Regions from separate parts of the Rhizobium etli CFN 42 genome, predicted to be linked through region 1. Evidence: predicted binding sites of a transcription regulator. Region 1 holds the regulator's gene; each other region holds the start of a gene.
What was found. Region 1 encodes LexA, which represses DNA repair genes until DNA is damaged. Its sites were predicted from a motif close to TGTTCNNNNTGTGTTCNG; they were not measured.

Region 1 (2,268 bases):
GCCTATGGGCTCCCCGCAAACCTCGCAACCATGCCGATCATCTCCTTCATAGTCATGCCGGCCGGGCTGTTAGCGATGCTGCTCATGCCTTTCGGCCTGGATACCTTACCCTGGAAGGTGGTCGGATTCGGCCTCGATCTGGTGATCGCGGTGGCAAAGACGATATCCGGCTGGGGCGGGAATATCGACATCGGTCGTTTGCCCGGCTGGTACTTCTCGGTGGCCGTGGCAGGTTTCCTGCTGATGAGCCTACTGCGGACGCGCCTGCGCCACGTGGGGACCGCCCTTATCGCCGTCTCGACGGTTACCGTCTTGGTTCTACCGGCATCCCGGCCACCCCATCTGGTGATTTCGGAAGATGGCGCTCTCGTCGCAGTCGTCGCCACGGCCGCGCTCGCCTCCAACCGTGAAAGGCCATCGGACTTCATCTTCAGCCAGTGGCAGAGAGCGCTGGTTCTGCCGACGCACCATCCGCCGAAAATGTTGGATGGTCCTGCAGTCCCGGAGGAAAAAGACAGGCGCCTCAGGCTTTCCCGCGAGCAGCAGAACGAAGCGAGGATCGCCATCCGGACGGCCGCAGCGGAGGGTGAGGCGGAGCGTTTTTCCTGCGTAAAGAAAGCCTGGTGCACAGCGAGGCTTGCAAATGGTCACGTCGTCACCGTCATCGAGAATGCCGCCTATCTCGGCCCGGCCTGCGATGCCGGCGATATCGTCGTGACGTCGGTGCGCCTGCGCTTCGCCAGCTGCCGCTCGGGTGCGGCGCTGTTTACCGGCGAGACGCTGCGCAGGACCGGTTCGCTCGAATTGCGTTTCGCCGACAGTGGCCTGGAGGTCACCACCGCCTTCGATGCTTTGTCGCGACCATGGAAGCGCCATCGCGCCTATGATTGGCGCAACGACCGTTTCATCGATTCCGGCCCGTCCAGCGTCAGTGATAGCGGCGGATGAGGCCGACGAGCTTACCCTGCACCTTGACGCGGTCGGGCCCGAAAATGCGGGTCTCGTAGGCCGGATTGGCGGCCTCGAGCGCGATCGAGGCACCCTTGCGGCGGAAACGCTTCAGCGTTGCTTCCTCGTCATCGACGAGGGCAACGACGATATCGCCGGGACTGGCGGTGCTGCCGTTGCGGATGATCACGGTGTCGCCGTCGAAGATGCCTGCGTCGATCATCGAATCGCCCTTGACCTCCAGCGCATAGTGCTCACCGGAGCCAAGCATATCTGCGGGAACGACGATGTCGTGCGTGTTGTTCTGGATCGCCGAGATCGGAACGCCGGCGGCGATACGTCCCATGACCGGCACGGAGATGGAGTTGCCATTGTCGGCGACCGGCTTTGGCGCAGCGGGGGCGGCGACCGGCTGGGGCTTGCCAAGGCTGCCCTCGATGACGCTCGGCGAAAAACCGCGACGCGGTTGAAGGCTGGGATTATAGGCCTCCGGAAGCTTGATCACCTCGAGCGCCCGGGCGCGGTTCGGTAGGCGGCGAATGAAGCCGCGTTCCTCCAGCGCCGTGATCAGCCGGTGGATTCCGGATTTCGAGGCTAGATCCAGGGCGTCCTTCATTTCGTCGAAAGAAGGAGGAACGCCGGATTCTTTCATGCGCTCATGGATGAAAAGGAGAAGCTCCTGTTGTTTGCGCGTGAGCATCGACGTCAGACCCCGTGATTGAAACAAATCCAGAACAGACACTATCTGTTCCATATGTGTTCCGCAAGTAGCTAAATTTCCGTAAAACTTCGCGCCAACTCGTCGAGATTCTTATTTTCATTGGCCGGATTGGCACACACGTCTTGCATTGAGGGGAGTGCTGTCGCACATCTCTTGGCGTGTCAGGAGGGATATCATGATCGCACATTCCGCTAAGCCGCATCCGCTGGATCACGTGGTACTTCCGGTCGTCGATATCGAGCTGGCGCGCGAAAGGCTCGGCAAACTCGGCTTCACCGTCGCCGCCGATGCGCGTCATCCCTTCGGAACGGAGAATGCCTGCGTCTTCTTCGCAGACAAGACGTATATCGAGCCGCTTGGTGTGGCGAGCGTCGAGGAGAGCGAGGCAGCGGCCCGCCAGGGCAACGTCTTCATCGCCCGCAATCGCGCCTTCCGCTTCCGCTGCGGCGAGGAGGGACTTTCGGCGCTGGCCTTTCTCACCGAGGATGCCGGCCTGGATCATCGGCGATTCGTCGGCAACGGAGCGAGTGCCGGCGAGATGTTGCAGTTCAGCCGGCCGCTGCGGATGCCCGACGGTTCGGAAAGCGTCGGCAGCTTCA
Region 2 (2,268 bases), 200 kb from region 1:
ATTGCCGGCGGCCTGCTGCTCTTCTGGATCGCCTTCGAGATGGTCTTCGAGCGGCGCCAGGAGCGCAAGGAGAAGGCGTCCGAGGCTGCCGTCACCAGGGATCATATCGAGAATATCGCCGTCTTTCCTCTCGCCCTGCCGCTGATCGCCGGCCCGGGTGCGATCTCGGCGACGATCCTGCTTGCCGGCACGCTGCCGACCTCCGTCGGAAAAGCCCAGCTGATCGCCGTCATCGCCGCCAATCTGCTGCTGACCTTCCTCATGCTGCTGATTGCCGAAAGGCTCGACCGCTTCCTCGGCGTCACCGGCCGGGCGATCCTGACACGGCTCCTTGGCGTCATCCTCGCCGCCCTTGCCGTGCAGTTCGTCGTTGACGGCGCGAAGGCGGCGCTCAATCTGATCAGCGCGACGCCGCACTGAACAGCGTGAGAAAACAAGAAGAGCATGACGCCGCCAAAGGCATCATGCTCTCGGATCTTCTTCAAGCCGGATAGGCGGCCGATCAGAACGGGATATCGTCGTCGAGATCCCGCGAGAAGTTGCCGCCGCCGCCGCGGTTCGACGATGAGGACGAAGACGGCGCGCCGTAGTCGTCGCCGTAATCGTTGCCGCCACCACTACTGCCGCGGCCGCCGCCGAAGCCGGAGCTTGCGCCGCCGCCGTCGCCGCGTCCGTCGAGCATGGTCAGGGTCGAATTAAAGCCCTGCAGCACCACTTCCGTGGAGTAACGGTCCTGCCCTTGCTGGTCCTGCCACTTGCGGGTCTGCAGCTGGCCTTCGACATAGAGCTTGGCGCCCTTTTTCACATATTGCTCGACGACCTTGCACAAGCCTTCATTGAAGACGACGACATTGTGCCATTCGGTCTTTTCGCGGCGTTCGCCTGAATTGCGGTCGCGCCAGGTCTCCGAGGTCGCGATGCGGAGGTTGGCGATCGGCCGGCCATCCTGAGTGCGGCGGATTTCGGGGTCTGCACCCACGTTTCCAACCAGAATTACCTTGTTCACGCTACCAGCCATGCTTCTCACCCTGCCTGCCGCCCTGCCCGGCGGCGTTTCAATCGATCGGCGCACCTTAAACCATCACGGACCGCCGATGCGCATGGGCGGCATTTAATCCACATGTTTATCCATCCGAAAGCCGCATGCATCCATCAGGAATTTTGTTCTTTATTTGTTCTAGTTTATCCGTATGATCCTGTCAACAGAATCGAAAACCTTGAGTCATCCAGGATATTCAGCCTCGACTCGCCCGTCGGCATCACTAAATAAGGGCTGTTATCCAGAAAACCAAAGCAGAGACGATGAGCGAACTGAAGACGATCTCCATCCGCGGCGCGCGCGAGCACAATTTGAAGAGCATCGATCTCGATCTGCCGCGCAACAAGCTGATCGTCATGACCGGGCTTTCAGGCTCGGGCAAGTCCTCGCTCGCCTTCGACACCATCTATGCCGAGGGCCAGCGGCGCTATGTCGAAAGCCTGTCGGCCTATGCCCGGCAGTTCCTCGAAATGATGCAGAAGCCCGATGTCGACCAGATCGACGGGTTGTCGCCGGCCATTTCGATCGAGCAGAAGACCACCTCGCGCAACCCGCGCTCGACGGTCGGCACCGTCACCGAAATCTACGACTATATGCGCCTGCTCTTTGCCCGCGTCGGCGTTCCCTATTCGCCGGCGACCGGCCTGCCGATCGAGAGCCAGACCGTCAGCCAGATGGTGGACCGCATTCTCGCTTTCGGCGAAGGCACCCGTCTTTATATTCTGGCGCCGCTCGTGCGCGGCCGCAAGGGCGAATACAAGAAGGAACTGGCGGAGCTGATGAAGAAGGGCTTCCAGCGCGTAAAGGTCGACGGTCAGTTCTACGAGATCGCCGAGGCCCCTGTTCTCGACAAGAAATACAAGCACGACATCGACGTCGTGGTCGACCGCATCGTTGTGCGCCCGGATGTGTCGGCGCGTCTCGCCGACAGCCTGGAAACCTGCCTCAAGCTCGCAGATGGGCTGGCGATCGCCGAATTCGCCGATAAGCCGCTGCCGCCGGAGGAGACCTCGGCCGGCGGTTCGGCCAACAAGTCGCTGAACGAGACGCATGAGCGCGTGCTGTTTTCGGAGAAATTCGCCTGCCCGGTTTCGGGCTTCACCATTCCGGAAATCGAACCCAGGCTCTTCTCCTTCAACAATCCCTTCGGCGCCTGCCCGACCTGCGACGGGCTCGGCGCCCAGCAGAAGATCGACCCCGACCTGATCGTGCCCGAACCGGAGCGGACG
Region 3 (2,268 bases), on a different replicon from region 1:
GATGCCGGCCGAGGCGTTGAGGCCGGTGATCGCTTTGATCCTAGCGCGGATCTCCAGCGCAATTTCGGTGGCGATTTCCATGCCTTTGAGATTGTGCGTGACATCGAGATAGGCCTCATCGAGTGACAACGGCTCGATCATTGGCGTGTATTCGGCGAAGATTTCGCGGATCTGCTGCGACACCGCCTTGTAGATATCGAAGCGCGGTGGCACGAAGATGAGGTCGGGGCACTTCCGTTTCGCGGTGACCGACGGCATCGCAGAGTGCACGCCGAATTTGCGCGCCTCATAGCTCGCCGCCGCCACCACGCCGCGGGCGGCTGATCCACCGACGGCAATCGGCTTGCCGCGTAATTCCGGATTATCGCGCTGCTCAACCGACGCGTAATAGGCATCCATATCTATATGGATGATCTTGCGCGGCCGCTCGAGACCTTCATCATTTGTCATGACTGGCTTCCATCAGGACCATCTGTGTCCCCCAGACATGGGAAGCGCGCGCCGCATTTGTCCGGCGTTTGCATGCGCTCGCAGCCCATGGCCATCCGCCGGCGGAGTACCGCGAAGCTCACATCGGCGCCAAACGCTTTCACCAACAACTTGCGCTCGATCGCGCCATGGCGGTCACATCGCCGACAGCTGAATTCGATAACCGGCTCACGATAATCCTTCAGTCTCACATCACTCGACAGGTCTGGTCGGGCCATGTGAAAAAATTCCCAATTTAGCCATCGAATTGAATCCGTTTATGGAATCCGTCAGGTCCACGCCCCGCTCAACTTGAACGCGTCCGGCGCGCATTGACTCGTTTTTGCTTTGAGAACAAATAAAGAACATATCGCATTTTCGCAAGTCAAGACGGGTTGCCGTAAGGAGATCATGACCACATCAGTCGCCACTTCGAATGCCGTTCTCGACGAGTTGCGCGAGAAAATCGCCAGCCTGGAAGGAGCGGGCTCGCGCCGTCGCAGTGTGCTTCCGTTTGGGGTTGGCGAGATCGATGCGCAGCTGCCCGGAGGTGGCCTGGCCTTTGGTGCCCTGCACGAAGTCGCCGGCGGCGGGAACGATGCGATCGACGGCGCGGCCGCGGCGCTCTTCATCGGCGGCATCGCGGCCCGGACCACCGGCAAGGTGGTCTGGTGCCTCACCCGCTTCGATCTGTTCTTTCCAGCACTTGCCCAGGTGGGACTTCACCCCGATCGCGTCATCTTCGTCGAATGCGACAAGGAAGAGACGGTGCTCGCAAGCTTCGAAGAGGCGTTGCGGTATGGCGGCCTCGGCGCCGTCGTCGCCGAACTGGTGCGCCTGCCGATGACGGCTTCGCGCCGGCTGCAGCTTGCGGCGGAAAAGTCGGGCACGTTAGGCCTGGTGATCCGCCGATGGCGGCGCCAGACGGAAGCCTCCGATTTCGGCATGCCGACGGCAGCTGTAACCCGTTGGCGGATCTCGGTGCTGCCGTCCGAGCCGCTCCCCGTGCCGGGCGTCGGCCGCGCGCGCTGGCTGGCAGAACTGATGCGGGTCAGGGCAGGCGAGGGAGGAGAATTCATTATCGGAGCATGTGATGGCAAGGGTCGTATCTGTCTTTCTTCCGACACTGCCGACCGACCGGATCAGGCGCGCCGATCCTTCGCTATCTCCTGACACGCCGCTGGTGGTGATCGCCAGGAGCGGGTCGAAGCGATGGGTGGCGGCGGCCGACGGGGCAGCGCACAAACGGGGCTTGCGCGTCGGCATGCCGGCTGCCAAGGCGCAGGCGCTGGTCCAGGGATTGACGATGATCGATGCCGATCCGATGGCTGACAGCGCGACACTTGAACGGCTGACGCTCTGGGCCTTGTCGCAATATTCACCCGTTGTCGCCATGGATCCCCCTGATGGCATCGTCATGGATACCGAAGGCGCCGATCACCTGCAGGGCGGCGAGGACCTGATGCTCTCCGGTCTCGTCAACCGCTTCCGTGCCCGGGGTCTCGCGGCGCGCGCGGCGATCGCCGACACCTGGGGTGCCGCGCATGCGCTCGCCCGGTCTAAGGATCGCGAGACGGTCATCATCCCCCGCGGCGACACCGCCAAAGCGGTCAATCGTTTGCCGCTATCCTCGCTGCGGTTGCCGGCCGAGATCGTCGGGAGCCTCAGAACCCTCGGCTTCGCCACCGTTGGCGATCTGGCAGTGACGCCGCGGGCGCCACTGACGCTGCGTTTCGGGCCCGAGGTCGGGCGCCACCTCGACCAGATGTTCGGCCGGCTCGCCGAGCCCATCGATCCCAT

Region 2: uvrA (excinuclease ABC subunit UvrA) is a predicted target of LexA. The motif match lies at 1,163-1,180, and genes of this name have one in related genera.
Region 3: RHE_RS27215 (ImuA family protein) is a predicted target of LexA. The motif match lies at 819-836, and genes of this name have one in related genera.

What each region holds. Positions count from the first base shown of each region.
Region 1 is NC_007761.1:2,011,058-2,013,325, forward strand. It holds gene RHE_RS09840 (ComEC/Rec2 family competence protein) at 1-948, shown strand, start outside; gene lexA (transcriptional repressor LexA) at 929-1,648, opposite strand; gene RHE_RS09850 (VOC family protein) at 1,845-2,268, shown strand, end outside.
Region 2 is NC_007761.1:2,207,613-2,209,880, reverse strand. It holds gene RHE_RS10800 (MarC family protein) at 1-420, shown strand, start outside; gene RHE_RS10795 (single-stranded DNA-binding protein) at 503-1,018, opposite strand; gene uvrA (excinuclease ABC subunit UvrA) at 1,303-2,268, shown strand, end outside.
Region 3 is NC_007766.1:157,694-159,961, forward strand. It holds gene dinB (DNA polymerase IV) at 1-450, opposite strand, end outside; gene RHE_RS34590 (hypothetical protein) at 447-707, opposite strand; gene RHE_RS27215 (ImuA family protein) at 880-1,641, shown strand; gene RHE_RS27220 (Y-family DNA polymerase) at 1,562-2,268, shown strand, end outside.